3 regions of the Thauera butanivorans genome follow, and region 3 is predicted to be linked to each of the others. Evidence: predicted binding sites of a transcription regulator. Region 3 holds the regulator's gene; each other region holds the start of a gene.
What was found. The regulator HrcA, encoded in region 3, represses chaperone genes, less so after heat shock. The targets are predictions, from matches to a motif close to TNTTAGCACTCNNNGNCNNNGAGTGCTAANA.

Region 1 (5,751 bases), 280 kb from region 3:
AACTCGCCTCGGCCCGCGCCAGCGACAGCAACTGGTTGATCAGGTGGGACGCGCGATCGGTGCTTTCGGCGATGTGGGCAAGCGACTGGCGCAGCTGCTCGGGGTCGCTCTCGTGCAGGGCGAGGTCGGTCTGCATCTTCAGCCCGGTCAGCGGCGTGCGCATCTGATGGGCTGCATCGGCGATGAAGCGCTGCTGGGCCTGCAGATTTTCTTCGAGGCGCGCCATCATGTCGTTGAAGGCGACGATCAGCGGCCTCACCTCCTCCGGCACGCTCGCCGGCTGGACGGGAGAAAGATCGGTCGGCCGCCGGCGGCGGATCAGACTCTGCAGGCGGTTGAGCGGCGTGATGCCGCGCGACAGGCCGACCCAGACGAGCAGCACCGCCAGCGGAATGATGGCGAACTGCGGCAGCAGCACGCCGGTGACGACGCGCGAAGCGAGGTCGCCGCGCTTGTTGCGAGTTTCGGCCAGTTGCACCCAGACCAATGGCGCATCCTCGCCCTCACCCGCCTTCAGCAGCCGGTAGGCGACCCGCGTCTCCTCGCCATGGATGGTTTCGTCGCGAAACAGCACTTCCTCACCCGCAGGCGGCTGCAGCCCCTGGGGCCTGGGAATGTCCGCATCACCGGCCACGATCACCCCATGCTCATCCGCCACCTGGAAATACAGCACGTCATCCTGGTCCGCACGGAACAGGGCACGGGGCGGCGCGGGAAAGCGCACGACGACCTGCCCTTCATCGAACGCCACCATGCGGGACAGCATCCTGACACCATCGGCCAGCGCGAGGTCATAGGGCTGATTGGCGATGTTGTCGGCGACGTTGTGCGTGATGATGATCGAGATCGGCCACAGGAACAGCAAGGGCGCAAGCAACCAGTCGAGGATTTCGCCGAACAGGGAATTCGGCGGCCCCGGGCGCTTCGTACTCGATACGGCCCTGTCAAGGTTTCGCCGTCGGCGCCGCATCCGAGTTCTCCAGGCAATAGCCCAGCCCGCGAGCGGTCACGATGCGCACGCCGCTGTCCTCCAGCTTCTTGCGCAGACGGTGTACGTAGACTTCGATGGCATTGCTGGAGACTTCCTCCCCCCAGCCGCAGAGGTGATCCACCAGTTGATCCTTGCTCACCAGCCGCCCGACGCGCAGCAGAAAGACTTCCAGCAAGCCGATCTCGCGCGCCGACAGCTCGAGTACCTGGCCGTCCACCTTGACGACACGGTCGGCCTGGTCGTAGGACAGGCGCCCCAGTTCGAGGCAGCGCGCCTGACCGGTGCCGCGGCGCGTCAGGGCACGCACACGCGCCTCCAGTTCGGGCAAGGCGAACGGTTTGGCCATGTAGTCGTCCGCCCCTGCATCGAGCCCGCGCACACGGTCATCGACGCCGTCCTGCGCCGTCAGGATCAGCACCGGCAGCGCCGACTTGCGCGCTCTCAGGCGCTTGAGCACCTCGATGCCCGGCAACCGCGGCAAGCCGAGATCGAGAATGAGCAGATCGTAGGACTGGGACGCCAGCGCCGCGTCGGCGTCGATGCCGTTGTCGACATGATCGACGGCATACCCATTGCGCTTCAAGGCGCGGCCGATGCCGTCGGCAATCACGGGATCATCTTCTGCCAGCAGAATACGCATGGAATTCCGGGATGTAAGTTGTGCGTAAGCGAATGCACCTAGCATTTACTGGAATGCACTTCCTTTGCTCGGTCGCTGGATGCAGCGGAAGCAACCAATTATCCCACGGATTCTGACTACACTGGCAGCAAGGGCGAAAGAGCCTGTGCAGCGCCTGCCGCAAACTGAAAAGGCCCCGCTTGCGCGAGGCCTTCCTGGTCAGACGGCAAGCGGCAAACCTGCCGAAACAGGCTTGCCGCAGGCGGGCATCACATCATGCCGCCCATACCGCCCATGCCACCCATACCGCTCATGTCGGGCATGCCGCCGGCCGGCTTGTCTTCGGCCAGCTCACCGACCATGCAGTCGGTGGTCAGCATCAGACCGGCGACCGAAGCGGCGTTCTGCAGCGCGGTGCGGGTCACCTTGGTCGGATCCAGCACGCCCATCTCGACCATGTCGCCGTACTCGCCGGTGGCCGCATTGAAGCCGTAGTTGCCCGAACCTTCGACGACCTTGTTCACCACCACGCTCGGCTCGTCGCCGGCGTTGGCGACGATCTCGCGCAGCGGCTGCTCCATCGCGCGCAGCACGATCTTGATGCCGGCGTCCTGGTCGTGGTTGTCGCCCTTCAGGCCGCCCAGGTTGGCGCGGGCGCGCAGCAGCGCAACGCCGCCGCCCGGCACGATGCCTTCTTCCACCGCAGCGCGGGTAGCGTGCAGGGCATCCTCGACGCGAGCCTTCTTCTCCTTCATTTCGACTTCGGTCGCGGCGCCGACCTTGATCACGGCAACGCCGCCGGCCAGCTTGGCCACACGTTCCTGCAGCTTTTCGCGGTCGTAGTCGGAGGTCGCTTCCTCGATCTGCACGCGGATCTGCTTGACGCGGGCTTCGATGCGATCGGCCTGGCCATCACCGTCGATGATGATGGTGTTTTCCTTGCCGATCTCGATGCGCTTGGCCTGGCCCAGGTCTTCCAGCGTGGCCTTTTCCAGCGTCAGGCCGACTTCTTCGGCGATGACTTGGCCGCCGGTCAGGATGGCGATGTCTTCCAGCATGGCCTTGCGGCGGTCGCCGAAGCCCGGAGCCTTGACCGCGCAGGTCTTCAGGATGCCACGGATGTTGTTCACCACCAGCGTGGCCAGGGCTTCGCCCTCGACGTCCTCGGCAATGATCAGCAACGGACGGCCGGCCTTGGCGACTTGCTCCAGCACCGGCAGCAGGTCGCGGATGTTGGAGATCTTCTTGTCGAACAGCAGCACGAACGGGTTGTCGAGGATCGCGACCTGCTTGTCCGGGTTGTTGATGAAGTAGGGCGACAGGTAGCCGCGGTCGAACTGCATGCCTTCGACGACGTCCAGCTCGTTGTTCAGCGACTTGCCGTCTTCGACGGTGATCACGCCTTCCTTGCCGACCTTGTCCATCGCATTGGCGATGATGTCGCCGATGTCGCTGTCGGAGTTGGCCGAGATCGAGCCGACCTGGGCGATTTCCTTGTTGGTCGAGCAGGGCTTGGACAGCTTCTTCAGCTCTTCGATGGTGGCGGCGACGGCCTTGTCGATGCCGCGCTTCAGGTCCATCGGGTTCATGCCGGCGGCGACGTACTTCATGCCTTCGCGCACGATCGACTGCGCCAGCACGGTGGCGGTGGTGGTGCCGTCGCCGGCGATGTCCGAGGTCTTGGAAGCGACTTCCTTGACCATCTGCGCACCCATGTTCTCGAACTTGTCCTTCAGTTCGATTTCCTTGGCGACCGACACGCCGTCCTTGGTCACGGTCGGGGCGCCGAACGAACGCTCCAGCACCACGTTGCGGCCCTTCGGGCCCAGGGTCACCTTGACCGCGTTGGCGAGGATGTTGATGCCGGCGACCATGCGTTCGCGGGCGGAATCACCAAACTTGACTTCTTTAGCTGCCATTCTTCAGAACTCCGGAATTTTTTAAGGATTAGCGCTTCAGGAACGGGAGAAGGCTCAGCCTTCGACCACGCCCATGATGTCTTCCTCGCGCATCACGAGGAGCTCTTCGCCTTCGACCTTGACGGCCTGGCCGGCGTACTTGCCGAACAGCACCTTGTCGCCCACCTTGACGGCCATCGGACGCACGTTGCCGTCGTCGAGGATCTTGCCGTTACCGACGGCCAGGACTTCGCCCTGATCGGGCTTCTCGCCTGCGCTGTCCGGGATCACGATGCCGCTGGCGGTCTTGCGCTCGGCTTCCAGACGCTTGACGATCACGCGATCGTGCAGGGGACGAATCTTCATCGAGTTCACTCCTATCTTCGGTTCGACTGTTTGGGTTGATGGCTTGCGGGTTGCCCCGCGGAAAATTCGCAGTGGCCCGAATGCAGCAACTGCGCCGCTCCGGGCTTGTTAGCACTCACTGCCAACGAGTGCTAATAATAGGGACGGGGTTCCGGGATTTCAAGTGCAGCCCACGTGATTTCTGCTCTGCCGCCCAAAGCGCCATCGGATGCTGAACTTTTCTGCCGCCGGGCCGCCCCAAGGCAGGACAGACCCTTGGGGAATGGAGCACGGGGCACAGGCACCGCTCCGAACAGTGGATCGACATGAACATTCTTGCGGCAGCCTTCCGGCACACCCTTTTCGCTCTCTCCGTCTGCGTCAGCGGCCTGTGCTCCGCTGCCGGCCAGGCAACGCCGGGAACACAGTGGCAGGGCGCCGCCTTCGAAGGCGATGCAGCCGGCCTCGCCCGCTTGGCCGCCGCCGGCGCCCAGGCGGTACGCGTCTATCGGCAGACCGATGCCTGGGTGCTGGACGAAGCGCAACGGCTCGGCTTGAAGGTGGTCATGGGTCTATGGCTGGAGCATCCGCGCCACGGCTTCAGCTATGACGACGAGCAGGCCGTGCAGGCGCAGGAGCGGGCCATCCTCGAATTCGTCAGGCACCACCGGGGACACCCCGCCCTGCTCGCCTGGGGCATCGGCAACGAAATCGAGACCGCGGTGGAAAACCCGCTGCCGCTATGGCGCGAGGTCGATCGCCTCGCTGCGGCGATCAAGCGGATCGATCCGGTCCACCCGACGCTGATGGTCGTCGCCGATACCGGCATGGACGCTTTCCGCAGCCTGGCGGACTGCTGCCCGAACGTCGACCTGCTGGGCATCAACGTCTATGCCGGCGCGGTATTCGATCTGCCTCGGCGGCTGCGCGACGCCGGCATCGGCAAGCCGGTCGTCATCACCGAGCTGGGGCCGCTCGGCCAGTGGCAGGCCGGCCGCAAACCCTGGGGAGCGCCGGTGGAACCGACCAGCAGCGAGAAAGCCCGCTTCTTCACCGAAGCCCTCGGCTATCTCGCGCGCCAGCCGCAGATTCGCGGCGTATTCCCCTTCCTGTGGGGCGCCAAGCAGGAACAGACCGAAACCTGGCACGGCCTGCTGCTGGCCGACGGCAGCGGCACCGCGATGAGCGATGCACTGGCCTCGTTCTGGGGCCGGCCGGTGGAGAGGCCCGCGCCGGTCGTACGCGGCATCGGCATCGCCGCCGACGCGTTCGCCCCCGGGGCGGAGATTTCGGCCGGAATCGATGCCGTCAATGCCGATGGCACGGCGCTGGAGACGGAATGGAAGATCCTTGCCGAAGCCACCGATCTGCGCAAAGGCGGTGACCACGAATCCCCGCCCGCTCGCATCGCCACGCGCATCCTGCACGCCGATGCCGCCAGCGTGCGCCTGCTGGCACCTGCCGAGCCGGGGGCCTATCGCCTGTTCATCACCGCGCGCGACCGCCACGGCAAAGCGGCAACAGCCAACCTTCCTTTCCTGGTGCGCTGAAGCTTCCCGTTGCCGGACGCCCCCGTTCTCCGGCATGGGCTCGGCCAACAATCAGGACATACACATGGAGCGGGGAAAAATTCACGGTCGACGACTGTCGGTGCTCGCCCGGCATGGCGGTCTGGATCACACTCCGCGCTCGACAGTCCAACGACCCGATACATCAGCCTCTCCCCGCCCCATGCCCAACGATCGACGCATGTTCTCCCCTTCCACTGAACGCAACCGCGGCCACATCCTGCCGGTCCTGCAGCGCATCCTGCCCGACGCGGCCTCGGTACTGGAGGTGGGCAGCGGAACCGGCGAGCATGCCGTGTATTTCTGCGCCCACATGCCCTGGCTTCACTG
Region 2 (5,751 bases), 480 kb from region 3:
TCGCCGGTCTGCCTGCCCAAGTACCAATTGGCCATCAGCTCTTCCCTGTGGATCTCGATCCACGCATCGACGAGAACCCGCTTGTTGCGCGGCAGTTCACCGAAGAAAAGCTCGTTCGACGCAATGTCGAAGCCCACTTCCAGCCCCTGCCAGATGGCAAGCACGAACGGCGCGCTGTCCTGCCTCGACCTGGGTGGAGCGAAGGCGATGACGATGCCGTAATACGCCGAGACCGGCCGGAGAGCGGCACCGTAGCGCGGCCGCGCGGGCACCCTGGTGTAGAGGTGCCCGATGTCGAGGCCGGGGATGTCGAAACGGGCAATGGCCTCGAACAGAGGTTCGAGCGGATACTGCTCGTTGCCGTAGCGGCGGCTCGCCCGCGGCGCGACATGGCCGGTCAGCGCATCATGCACTTCCTCCTCCATGCCCACGGCGCGGCAGGCGTCCTTGAAAGTATGGCGGAAGGAATGGAAGACCTTGCGGCCGTCGCCGATGCCGACCTTTCTGCGCAGATAGCCCGAAAAGAAGGTGCTGAAATAGCCGCCGAGCTTGCCGCGCGGATTCGCCCTAAGATCGGGAAACAACAACCCCGCCCCCTGCAGGCCGGCAACGTAATCCAGGAAACCGCAGTCCAGCAGCGTCGCATGGAGCGGAATCCGCCTGCGCGAAGCCGGATTCTTGAGTTGCGCATGCCCGGCGTCGTCGCTGATGTGCAGATAGTGCCCCAGACCCTTGGCGCGGCGGACGTCGCTGACCAGCAGTTGCGCCAGTTCCTCGACCCGTGCCCCGGTGAACAGGGCCAGCAGCGGCAGCCAGAACGCGGCCTCCCTGCCACCGCCTTTCGGGCGCCTGCCTGCAATGTGGATTTCAGCGCGGAACAGGCGGTTCAGATCGTCCGCGGTGAATGCGATGCGGGCCTTGCGGCGCACCGCTTCCTGCATTCTGAGTTCGGCAGCCGGATTCGAGGCGGCCAGTTCATGATCGACCGCCGTTCCGAACAGGGTCCTGATGATGCCCAGCTTGTGCCTGACGGTGGCCGGGCTCTGGCACGATGCGAGCAAGTGGTCGCGGAAAGCCAGCAGATTCCTGCGGCGCACATCCGCAAGCGGCATTCCGCCGGTGAAGGCGGCGAAGGCATCGAGAACCTTGCGGTACTTGGCGACCGTCGCTGCCCGGCGGCCGGGCGACGAGCGCTGCCACAGTTCGAACAGCAGTGCATAGGCGTCGGTAGCAGCCGTTGCGGCCGGCGCTTGCTCGATCACGTGGCACTGTCCCATGTTCATGTTCTTCACTTCAGGCTCCTGGCGTCATCAAAGAAGGCCGGGAGCCTAAACATCCGATCCGGCAACGGTGAAGCATGCGAAAATCCGCGCCGGGGAGATCGCGGCTGCATTCGATGCAACGCATCCGCCACACATCAAACAACAGCAAGGAAAAAACAATGACGTCGAAGAAATGGGCGTGTTCGATCGCCCTCAGCCTGGCCGCCACGGCCCCGGCAATGGGCGCAGGCCAATCCGAAGCGCGCGGCTTCATCGAGGACAGCTCGCTGGACCTGTTCCTGCGCAATGCCTACATCAGCCGTGATTACAAGCAGGGCAGGCAGGACAAGGCCGAATGGGGCCAGGGCGCGGTGCTGAACTTCACTTCGGGCTTCACCCAGGGCACGGTCGGCTTCGGCGTCGATGCCTTCGGCCTGTATGCCGTCCGCCTCGACAGCGGCCGGGGACGTGCAGGCGCAGCGGGTATCGACTTTTTCCACGTGGGCAATGACGGCAAGGTCGAGCACGACGTCGCCAGGGCCGGCGGCTCGGTCAAGTTGCGCTTTTCCAACACCGTGCTCGCCTACGGCGATCTGCGGCCGACGCTGCCGGTGCTCAACCACGACGCCTCGCGCCTGATGCCGGAAAGCTTCACCGGCACGATGATCACCTCGAACGAGATCGAAGGCCTGACGCTGCACGCCGGCCGCTTCCATGCCGAAGCACGCAAGAGCGACGAAAGCCGCGACGGCGGCAGGCTGAAGGCCATCGACCTGATCGGCGGCCGCTACCAGTTCAACGAAGTGTTCAGCGGCGCGCTGTATGCATCTGACATCGAGGACGTGCTCGAGCGCCAGTACATCAACCTGAACTACGTGCGCCCGCTGGCGCAGGGCGATTCGCTCACGCTCGACTTCAACGGCTACAACACCAGGCAGGACAAGAAGTTCGACCCCGACGAAGGCAAGAACCGCATCTGGAGCCTGGCCGCGACCTATGCCACCGGCCCGCACGCCTTCACCGTGGCACACCAGCGCAGCAGCGGCGACGTCGGCTTCAACTACGGCTTCTACCAGAGCGAAGGCTGGGTGGGCAACGGCGGCAGCACGATCTTCCTCGCCAACTCCTTCTGGTCCGACTTCAACGCCAAGGACGAGCGTTCCTGGCAACTGAGCTACGCGGTGGACTTCACCGAGTACGGCGTGCCCGGCCTGAGCTACGTCGTCGCCTACGTCCGCGGCGACAACATCGACGCCGGCGCGCCGAGCCGCGGCAAGGAACGCGAATGGTTCAACCAGTTGAGCTACAAGGTGCAGAGCGGTGCAGCCAAGGACCTGAGCATCCGCCTGCGCGCGTCCTTCCTGCGCGTTTCGGAGGACGCCCGCGCCTATAACAGCGAGGGCAACGAGATCCGCGTGTTCGTCGACTATCCGCTGAACCTGTTCTGATCCGCATGGCGGCGGGGTGCCGGATGATCGGCGCCCTGCCAAGAACAGCACGGAACTCCCTCCCGCGTTTAGCACTCTCAAGGCGCGAGTGCTAAAATCGAGCACACAAGGAGGACACAAGCCTATGTCTCAAGCCCTGTCGTTTCCCGTTCCCGCCACCGGCAGCCTGGATCAGTACATCCAGAGCGTCAATCGCATGCCCATGCTCAGCGAGCAGCAGGAAGTGGAACTGGCAACGCGCCTGCGCGAGCAGGGGGATGTCGACGCGGCGCGCCAGTTGGTGATGTCGCATCTGCGGGTGGTGGTCGCGATCGCACGCGGCTACCTGGGCTACGGCCTGCCGCACGCCGACCTGATCCAGGAAGGCAACGTCGGCCTGATGAAGGCGGTGAAGCGCTTCGACCCCACGCGCGGCGTGCGTCTGGTTTCGTTCGCGATGCACTGGATCAAGGCCGAGATCCACGAATACGTGCTGAAGAACTGGCGCCTGGTCAAGATCGCCACCACCAAGGCCCAGCGCAAGCTGTTCTTCAACCTGCGCAGCCTGAAGCAGGACGCCGGCACCTTGAATCCGGTCGAAGTCGATGCCATCGCCACCCAGCTCGGCGTCAAGCCCGAGGAAGTGGTCGAGATGGAAACCCGCCTCGGCGGCCGCGACATTCCGCTGGAAGGCAGCGGCGACGACGAGGACGAACGCTTCGCGCCGATCGCCTACCTGCCCGATCCGCACGCCGAACCTTCCGAAGCGCTGGCCCGCACGCAGCTCGCCCACATGCAGGACGTCGGCCTGCGCAATGCCCTGGCCAGCCTCGACGACCGCAGCCGCAACATCGTCCAGCGCCGCTGGCTGAGCGAAGGCGACAGCGCCACGCTGCACGAACTGGCAGCGGAATACGGCGTCTCTGCCGAACGCATCCGCCAGATCGAGGCCAAGGCGATGCAGAAGATGCGCGGCATGCTGGCCGACGCTGTCTGAGCGGCATGAAGATCTATCTGGACGTATGCTGCTCCAATCGGCCATTCGACGATCAGAGCCAGACACGCATTCGGCTTGAAACTGAAGCCAAGCTGGTTCTGCAAGTTGAGGCAGGCGAATCCATCATCGAACTCCGCTGACGCCCGGCAGATTCATTTCCCCGCCAGCAGCGCCCCGATGTCCGCCGCGACCTTGGCCGGCTCTTCGCCATGCTTCATGTACAGGCGCAGCCGGCCCTGCGGATCGAACACGTAGGTGCCGGCCGAGTGGTCGACGGTGTAGTGGCCGTCGGGGTCGCCGCTCTTGCGGTAGAAGACGCGGAAATCCTTGGCAACCGCGGCGATCTGCTCCGGTGTACCGTACAGCCCGAGGAAGCGCTCGTCGAACACCGGCACGTATTCCGCCAGCAGCGCCAACGTGTCGCGTTCGGGATCGACGGTGACGAACAGCACCTGGACCTTGTCGCCATCGGCACCGAGTTGCTGCATCACCATGCTCATGTCGGACAGCGCAGTCGGGCAGACATCCGGGCACTGGGTGTAGCCGAAGAAGATCGTCACGACCTTGCCCTTGAAGTCCGCCAGCGTGCGCTCCTGGCCATGATGGTCGGTGAGCCGCAGCTTCTGGCCGTACTCCGCGCCGGTGATGTCGGTGCTGTGGAAGACGGGTTCGGGCGGCGCACAGGCCGCGAGCAGGCCGAGCGCGAGCAGGGGCGCGGCCAGCGGGCGCAGGAAACGGGCAAGGGAAAGAGACATCGGGCACCTTGATGCTGCTTGTTCGGTCAGCCCCCGATGATAGACGTTCGCGGCACACCGGGCACGGCCCATGCGTCAAGCTGCCGCACCCGGACGCATCACCAGGGCAGGTAGTGATCCATCAGCAGCGCCGCGAACAGTCCGAACAGATAGACGATGGAAAAGCGGAAGGTGCGCCGCGCCAGGGCATCGCTGTAATCGCGGTACAAGCGCCAGGCATGAAGGATGAAGCGCAGGCCGAGCCCCACCGCCACACCGAGATAGAGCGCGCCGCTCATGCGCGTGGCAAAGGGCAGCAGCGTGACGCCGAACAGGATCAGCGTGTACAGCAGCACCGACAGCCGGGTGAATTCGGCGCCGTGCGTCACCGGCAGCATCGGCAGCCCGGCGCGCGCGTAGTCGGCCGTGCGGTACAGCGCCAGCGCCCAGAAATGAGGCGGCGTCCACGCGAAGATGATGAGGAACAGCAGCAGCGCATCGGCATTGACTTCGCCCGACACCGCGGCCCAGCCCAGCACCGGCGGCATTGCGCCGGAGGCGCCGCCGATGACGATGTTCTGCGGCGTATGGGGCTTGAGCAGCACCGTATAGACCACCGCATAGCCGATGAAGGTGGCGAGCGTCAGCCACATCGTCAGCGGGTTGACCGCCTGGTGCAGCACCATCAGGCCGAAGCCGCCCAGCATGCCCGCGAACAGCAGCACTTCGGCCGGCGCAAGGTCGCCGCGCGGCAGTGGACGGCCCCGGGTCCGCGCCATGCGGGCGTCGATCTGGCGCTCGATCAGACAGTTCATCGCCGCCGCCGCACCCGCCACACAGGCGATGCCGAGCGTGGCGGCAAACACGGTCAGCGCATCCGGCAGCCCCGCCGGCACGGCGAGGAACATGCCGATCACCGCACAGAACACGATCAGCGTGTTCACCTTGGGCTTGGTCAGAACGTAGAAAGCTCGCAGACGGCCGGCACGCGCCGTTCCCAGGGCAAATGTCTTCATGGTCTCCCCTCCTCGAACACGACCGGCAGCGTGCCATGACTCCGCCGCGCCGGCAGCGCCACGACACCCGGCGCAGCCAGCCGGAAATTCACCCACACCATGATGCCGACCAGCAGGGCGGCACCCGCGTTGTGCGCCGCCGCCAGCGGCAAGGGCAGCGACAGCAGCACATTGGCGATGCCCAGCCCGATCTGCAGCACCAGCGCCGCCAGCAGCGTCGCACCGGCATCGAAAGTGTCCTGCCGCCGGCAAAGCGCCCAACCCAGCAGCAGCAGAGCCCCGCCGGCCACCAGCGCGCCGATGCGGTGCGACCAG
Region 3 (5,751 bases):
CCACTGCCAGTCGGCGCAGGCGGCGACCTGCGGCAGGTGCGTCACGCACATCACCTGCCGGTCTTCGCCGAGCTTCGCCAGCAGCTTGCCGACGATCTCGGCCACACGGCCGCCGATGCCGACATCGACCTCGTCGAAGATCAGGGTCGGCGTATCGCTCGAACGGCTGGTCATGACCTGGATCGCCAGCCCGATACGCGAAAGCTCACCACCTGAAGCGACTTTGGCCAGACTGCGCAAGGACTGCCCCGGGTTGGCGGCGACGCGGAACTCGACGGTCTCGACTCCGTTCGACGACGGCTCGCAGGCTTCCAGCGCCACCTCGAAACGCCCACCCGCCATCGCCAGCGTCTGCATGGCGTCGGTGATCGTCGCAGACAGGGCTTCGGCGGCCGGACGCCGGATGGCGGACAGCGCCGCCGCCGCCTCGCCGAAGGCCTTCCTCGCCCGAGCCTCGTCGGCGGCCAGCCGTGCCGGATCGGCCGTTTCCTCCAGGGTATCGAGCCGGGCCTGCCACTGCGCCAGCAGCTCGGGCAACTCGTCCACCGCGACGCGGTACTTGCGTGCGACATCGGTGACGGCCGCGATCCGCCCTTCGATCTCGGCCAGCCGCTGCGGATCGAGGTCGAGCCGGTCGCGATAGCGGCGCAAGGCGTGCAGGGCTTCATCCGCCTGGATCGCCGCCGACGACAGCAGCTCCCGCACATCGGCGAGCGCAGGGTCGATGTCGGCCAGCGCGGCCAGGCGCCCATCGAGGTGGCGCAGGATCGAGCACACCGCCACCTCGCCTTCGCCGAGGGCAGCCAGGGTCTCGTCCGCGCCCTCCATCAGGCCCGCGGCATGCGCCAGACGACCGTGCTCGACGTTCAGTTCGCCCCACTCCGCCGCATCGAAGCCGAGCTCCTGAAGCTCGCGGATCTGCCATGCGAGCAGTTCGCGCTCACGCGCCGAACTGGCCGAATCGGCTTCGGCCTCGCGCCGCAGGCGAAGAATGTGCTGCCAGGCCCGATAGCGCTCGGCCACGTCGGCAGCCAGTCCCTGGGCATCGGCATGCGCATCGAGCAACTGGCGCTGCGTTTCGGGCTTCAGCAGGGCATGGTGGGCATGCTGGCCATGGATGTCGGCCAGCCAGTCGCTGGCCGTGCGCAATTGCGCAAGCGTCACGCTGGTGCCATTGATCCAGGCCCGGCCACGCCCGCTGCTGTCGATGGTGCGGCGCAACAGCACGGTCCCGTCCTCGGCCGGCAGTTCCTGCTCGGCCAGCCAGGCACGCAAGCCGCCGCCGTCCGGCAGGTCGAATTCGGCAACCACGTCGGCCCGCTCGCGATCGCGGCGGACCATGCCCGCCTCTCCTCGCCCACCCAATGCGAGTCCGAGCGCATCGAGCAGGATCGACTTGCCGGCACCGGTTTCCCCGGTCAACGCGCCAAACCCCTTTTCGAACTCGAGCTCGAGATGGTCGACGATGACGAAGTCGCGGATGGACAGGCTTCTCAGCATGGCAGCTCAGTGAAGAATGGAGGAAGACAGTGCTCGGTATGAGGCGGGTACGGCATGGATGCCCGCATCAGTTGTGCCGCGGCGGGGCACTCCAGTGGAGCTTTTCGCGCAGCATGGCGAAATAGCTGTAGCTCTCGGGGTGCAGCAGCCTCAGGCCATGTCTCGAACGGGTCATGCGCACGCAGTCGCCGGCACGCAGATCGAAACGGGCCTGGCCGTCGAAATGCACCCGCGCATCCTGGGGAGGCAGCAGCACGATGTCGATGCGGCAGCTGTCCGGCAGCGTGATCGGCCGTGCCGTCAGCGCGTGAGGACACAGCGGCACAAGGGCGATGCCGTCGACGCTCGGATGCAGGATGGGACCATTGGACGACAAGGCATAGGCGGTGGAGCCCGTCGGCGTCGACACGATCATGCCGTCGGAACGCTGGGTATAGACGTACTCTCCATCGATCGACAGTTCGAATTCGATCATCCGCCCGAGTTCGCCCTTATTGACGACGACGTCGTTGAGCGCCAGCGTCTGGAAGATGCGCTCGCCGCCCCGCAGCACTTCGGCGTCGAGCATGAAGCGGAGCTCTTCGCGGAAGCGCCCTTCGACGATCTCGGCGAGGCGTGCATTGGCATCGTTCAGCGCGATGTCGGTCAGGAAACCCAGGCGGCCGAGATTGACCCCGGCCAGTGGCACGCCGTACTCGGCCAGACGGCGGGCGGTGTGGAGCATGGTGCCGTCGCCGCCGACCACCACGGCCAGATCGACTTCGCCGCCGATGCGCTCATAGCCGGCAACCGGAAAATCGCCCGCGCCGCCGATGGAACTCGCCGTGCCCTGCTCGATCCACACCATGCGTCCGCGCTCGCGCAGGAAACGGGCGATCGTCATGACCGATTCGGCCACGTCCGGACTCTGGTACTTGCCCACGAGGGCGATGTTGTGGAATTTGGCGCTCATGACGCGGATTAAACCATATCCCGCCAGCACCTTGGCGAGCACTGAACGGCGGTGCCGAAGCCCGGCGGCAGGGACCGGGAGATATCCGGAATATCCATCGATGGATGATCCGGGCTATATTCTTCGTCTGCCATGAATTCCTTAGACGCTCGTTCCCAGATCCTGCTGAAAACCCTGATCGAACGCTACATCGCGGACGGCCAGCCTGTCGGTTCGCGCGCGCTGTCGCGCTTTTCCGGGTTGGAGCTGTCGCCGGCAACGGTGCGCAACGTCATGAGCGACCTGGAGGAGTTCGGCCTGATCGCCAGTCCGCACACCTCCGCCGGCCGGATTCCGACGGCGCGCGGCTACCGTTTCTTCGTCGATTCGCTGCTGACGGTCCAGCCGCTCGACACCACGCGGGTACATGAACTCAAGGGCCAGCTCCAGCCCGACCAGCCACAGCGGCTGCTCAATTCGGCCTCGCACCTGTTGTCGAACCTCACGCAGTTCGCCGGCATCGTCGTCGCCCCGCGCAAGGACGCCGTCCGCATCCGGCAGTTCGAATTCATCAGCCTGTCCGAAAACCGCATCCTGCTGATCATCGTCACCACCGCCGGCGACGTGCAGAACCGGATCCTGATGACCCGCCGTGCCTACAGTGCCAGTGAGCTGAGCAGCGCCGCGAGCTACCTGAACGAGCATTTCGCCGGCCTGTCCTTCGACGAGATCCGCCGCCGCGTCATGGACGAGCTGCGCCAGCTGCGCAGCGACATGACCGAACTGATGACCGCGACCGTGGATGCCGGCAGTGCCGCCGCGGAAGAAACGGCCACTCGCTACGTCATTTCCGGTGAAACCAATCTGCTCGACGTCGAGGACCTGTCGTCGAACATGTCGCGCCTGCGCGAACTGTTCAAGCTCTTCGAACAGCGCACCAGCCTCGTGCAGCTACTCGAACTGTCGAACAAGGCCGACGGAGTGCAGATCTTCATCGGCGGCGAATCCGGTCTCGCGCCGCTCGACGCCTGCAGTGTGATCACGGCACCCTACGAGGTGGACGGCCAGATCGTCGGCTCGGTGGGTGTCATCGGCCCGACCCGGATGGCCTACGATCGCGTGATTCCGATCGTCGACATCACCGCCCGGCTGCTGTCCAACGCGCTATCGTCGAACACCTGAAACACCGTTCCGGACCAGGCGGACTTCGGTTTCGCCCTGTCCGGCCCCACAAACAAGGACAAGCATGGCCCGCTACCGGCCCGAACCGCCCGCTTCACACGACGCCCCCGCCCGTACCGGCATCCTGCTCGTCAATCTCGGCACGCCCGATGCGCCCACGGCCGGCGCGCTGCGCCCCTACCTGAAGGAATTCCTGTCCGATCCACGCGTGGTCGAGATCCCCCGCGCCGTCTGGTGGCCCATCCTCAACGGCATCATCCTGAACATCCGCCCGGCCGCATCGGCAAAGAAATACGCCAGCATCTGGACCACAGACGGCTCGCCGCTGATGGTCCATACCGAACGCCAGGCCAGCCGGCTGCGCGACCACCTGGCCTCGGCCGGCCGCTCCGAGGTCGATGTCGATTTCGCCATGCGCTACGGCAAACCCTCGATCGCCGAGCGCCTGCGCGCGATGCAGGCGCGAGGCTGCATGCGCATCCTCGTCCTGCCGCTCTACCCGCAATATTCGGCCAGCACCACGGCAACGGTGGTCGACGCCGTCGGCCGCGCCCTGGCAAAGATGCGCAACCAGCCGGAAATCCGCTTCGTGCGCGACTTCCACTGCTTCCCGGGCTACATCGAGGCACTCGCTGCCAGCGTGCGCGAGCACTGGGCCGCGCACGGCGAACCGGATCGCCTGCTGATGAGCTTCCATGGCGTGCCCAAGCGCACGATCGAGCTTGGCGACCCTTATCACCACGAGTGCCAGACCACCGGCCGGCTGCTCGCCGAGGCGCTCGGCCTGCCGCCCGAACGGGCGATGGTCACCTTCCAGTCGCGCTTCGGCAAAGCCGAATGGCTGCAGCCCTACACCCAGCCCACGCTCGAAGCGCTCGCCACCCAGGGTGTCGGCCGCGTCGACGTTCTGTGCCCGGGATTCATCGCCGACTGCCTGGAGACACTGGAGGAAATCGCCATGGAATGCCGCGACGCCTTTCTCGGCCGCGGCGGCCAGCGCTTCCACTACATTCCCTGCCTCAACGAGCGACCGGACTGGATCGAGGCCCTGGCCGGGCTCGCCGTCGATCACCTGGGCAACTGGCTCGCCGGCCCTGCGCGGCAGGAAAGCTGATCAGGGTTCGAGCAACTGCAGGTCGAGTCCGCCGGTGGCGGTGAAATCGCCGCGCACCGCGGGCGGCCCGCCCGTGGACAGCAGCTTCGCAATCTGGGCGAGGCGGCGGACCATCACCGTGCCCAGCTCGCGGCGGAAGCACTCCAGCACCTCTTCGCTGGCCAGCGCCAGCGCCGAAGGGTTGATCTCGAGATAGCTCACGGGCGTCAGCGACACCGCCGACAGCATGTGCCGATGTTCGAGCTGGTCCAGCCAGGCCTGGGCGCCGAACACTTCGCCCGCCCCCAGCTCCATCACCCGCCGTCCTTCGACCGACAGCTCCACCGTGCCGTCGAGGACGATGCCGAAGCGCTGGTCGTTGTCGCCTTCCTTCACCAGCGACGTATGCTGCCCGACCTTGCGCCAGGACGAGATCCGCATCACTTCCCACAGCTCGACGTCCTCGAATTCGGTGAAGAACGCCAGCTTGCGGAGCTGCATGAAACGGCTGATGTCCGGCGGCACGTAATTCTCGTCGAGGATCTGGTAGCGCACCGCGGCGAGATCCTTGGCGAACTCCGCGCCATTGCGATAGCGCGAATAGAGATCCTTTTCCAGCGCCTTGCGGATCACCGCATCCATCTGCTCGGGCACGTCGGGGTTGAGCTGCGACACCTGCGGCGGATCGGCATTGATGATCTTGTAGACGAGCTGTGCCGGATTGCTCGCGCGGAAAGGCAACCGTCCGGTCAGCATGTGGAACAGCAGCACGCCCAGCGAATACAGGTCGGTCTTCTGGTTCAGCGGGTAGCCCTTGATCTGTTCCGGGCTCATGTAGGCCGGCGAGCCCACCCCCATGATGAAGGTCGAGTCGGTATCGACCCGCTTGCTGATGTTCATCGCCAGGCCGAAATCGGTGATCTTCACGTTGTCCTGGTCATCGACCAGGATGTTCGCCGGCTTGATGTCGCGATGCACGATGCCCTGGCGAAACGCGTGGTCCAGCGCCATGCAGCACTTGAAGACAATGCCGATCGTGCGATGG

Region 1: the regulator HrcA is predicted to act here: its motif matches at 3,981-4,011, upstream of groES (co-chaperone GroES).
Region 2: the regulator HrcA is predicted to act here: its motif matches at 2,777-2,807, upstream of rpoH (RNA polymerase sigma factor RpoH).

Annotation. Positions count from the first base shown of each region.
Region 1 is NZ_CP183038.1:1,376,537-1,382,287, reverse strand. It holds gene ACNQFN_RS06650 (sensor histidine kinase) at 1-970, opposite strand, end outside; gene ACNQFN_RS06645 (response regulator) at 945-1,631, opposite strand; gene groL (chaperonin GroEL) at 1,880-3,529, opposite strand; gene groES (co-chaperone GroES) at 3,584-3,874, opposite strand; gene ACNQFN_RS06630 (glycoside hydrolase family 2 TIM barrel-domain containing protein) at 4,180-5,403, shown strand; gene ACNQFN_RS06625 (DUF938 domain-containing protein) at 5,603-5,751, shown strand, end outside.
Region 2 is NZ_CP183038.1:1,175,722-1,181,472, reverse strand. It holds gene ACNQFN_RS05655 (DUF4160 domain-containing protein) at 1-1,283, opposite strand, end outside; gene ACNQFN_RS05650 (OprD family porin) at 1,442-2,710, shown strand; gene rpoH (RNA polymerase sigma factor RpoH) at 2,835-3,686, shown strand; gene ACNQFN_RS05640 (hypothetical protein) at 3,692-3,826, shown strand; gene ACNQFN_RS05635 (SCO family protein) at 3,839-4,441, opposite strand; gene cyoE (heme o synthase) at 4,540-5,436, opposite strand; gene ACNQFN_RS05625 (COX15/CtaA family protein) at 5,433-5,751, opposite strand, start outside.
Region 3 is NZ_CP183038.1:1,656,670-1,662,420, reverse strand. It holds gene recN (DNA repair protein RecN) at 1-1,500, opposite strand, end outside; gene ACNQFN_RS08000 (NAD kinase) at 1,568-2,452, opposite strand; gene hrcA (heat-inducible transcriptional repressor HrcA) at 2,585-3,613, shown strand; gene hemH (ferrochelatase) at 3,678-4,727, shown strand; gene ACNQFN_RS07985 (protein kinase domain-containing protein) at 4,728-5,751, opposite strand, start outside.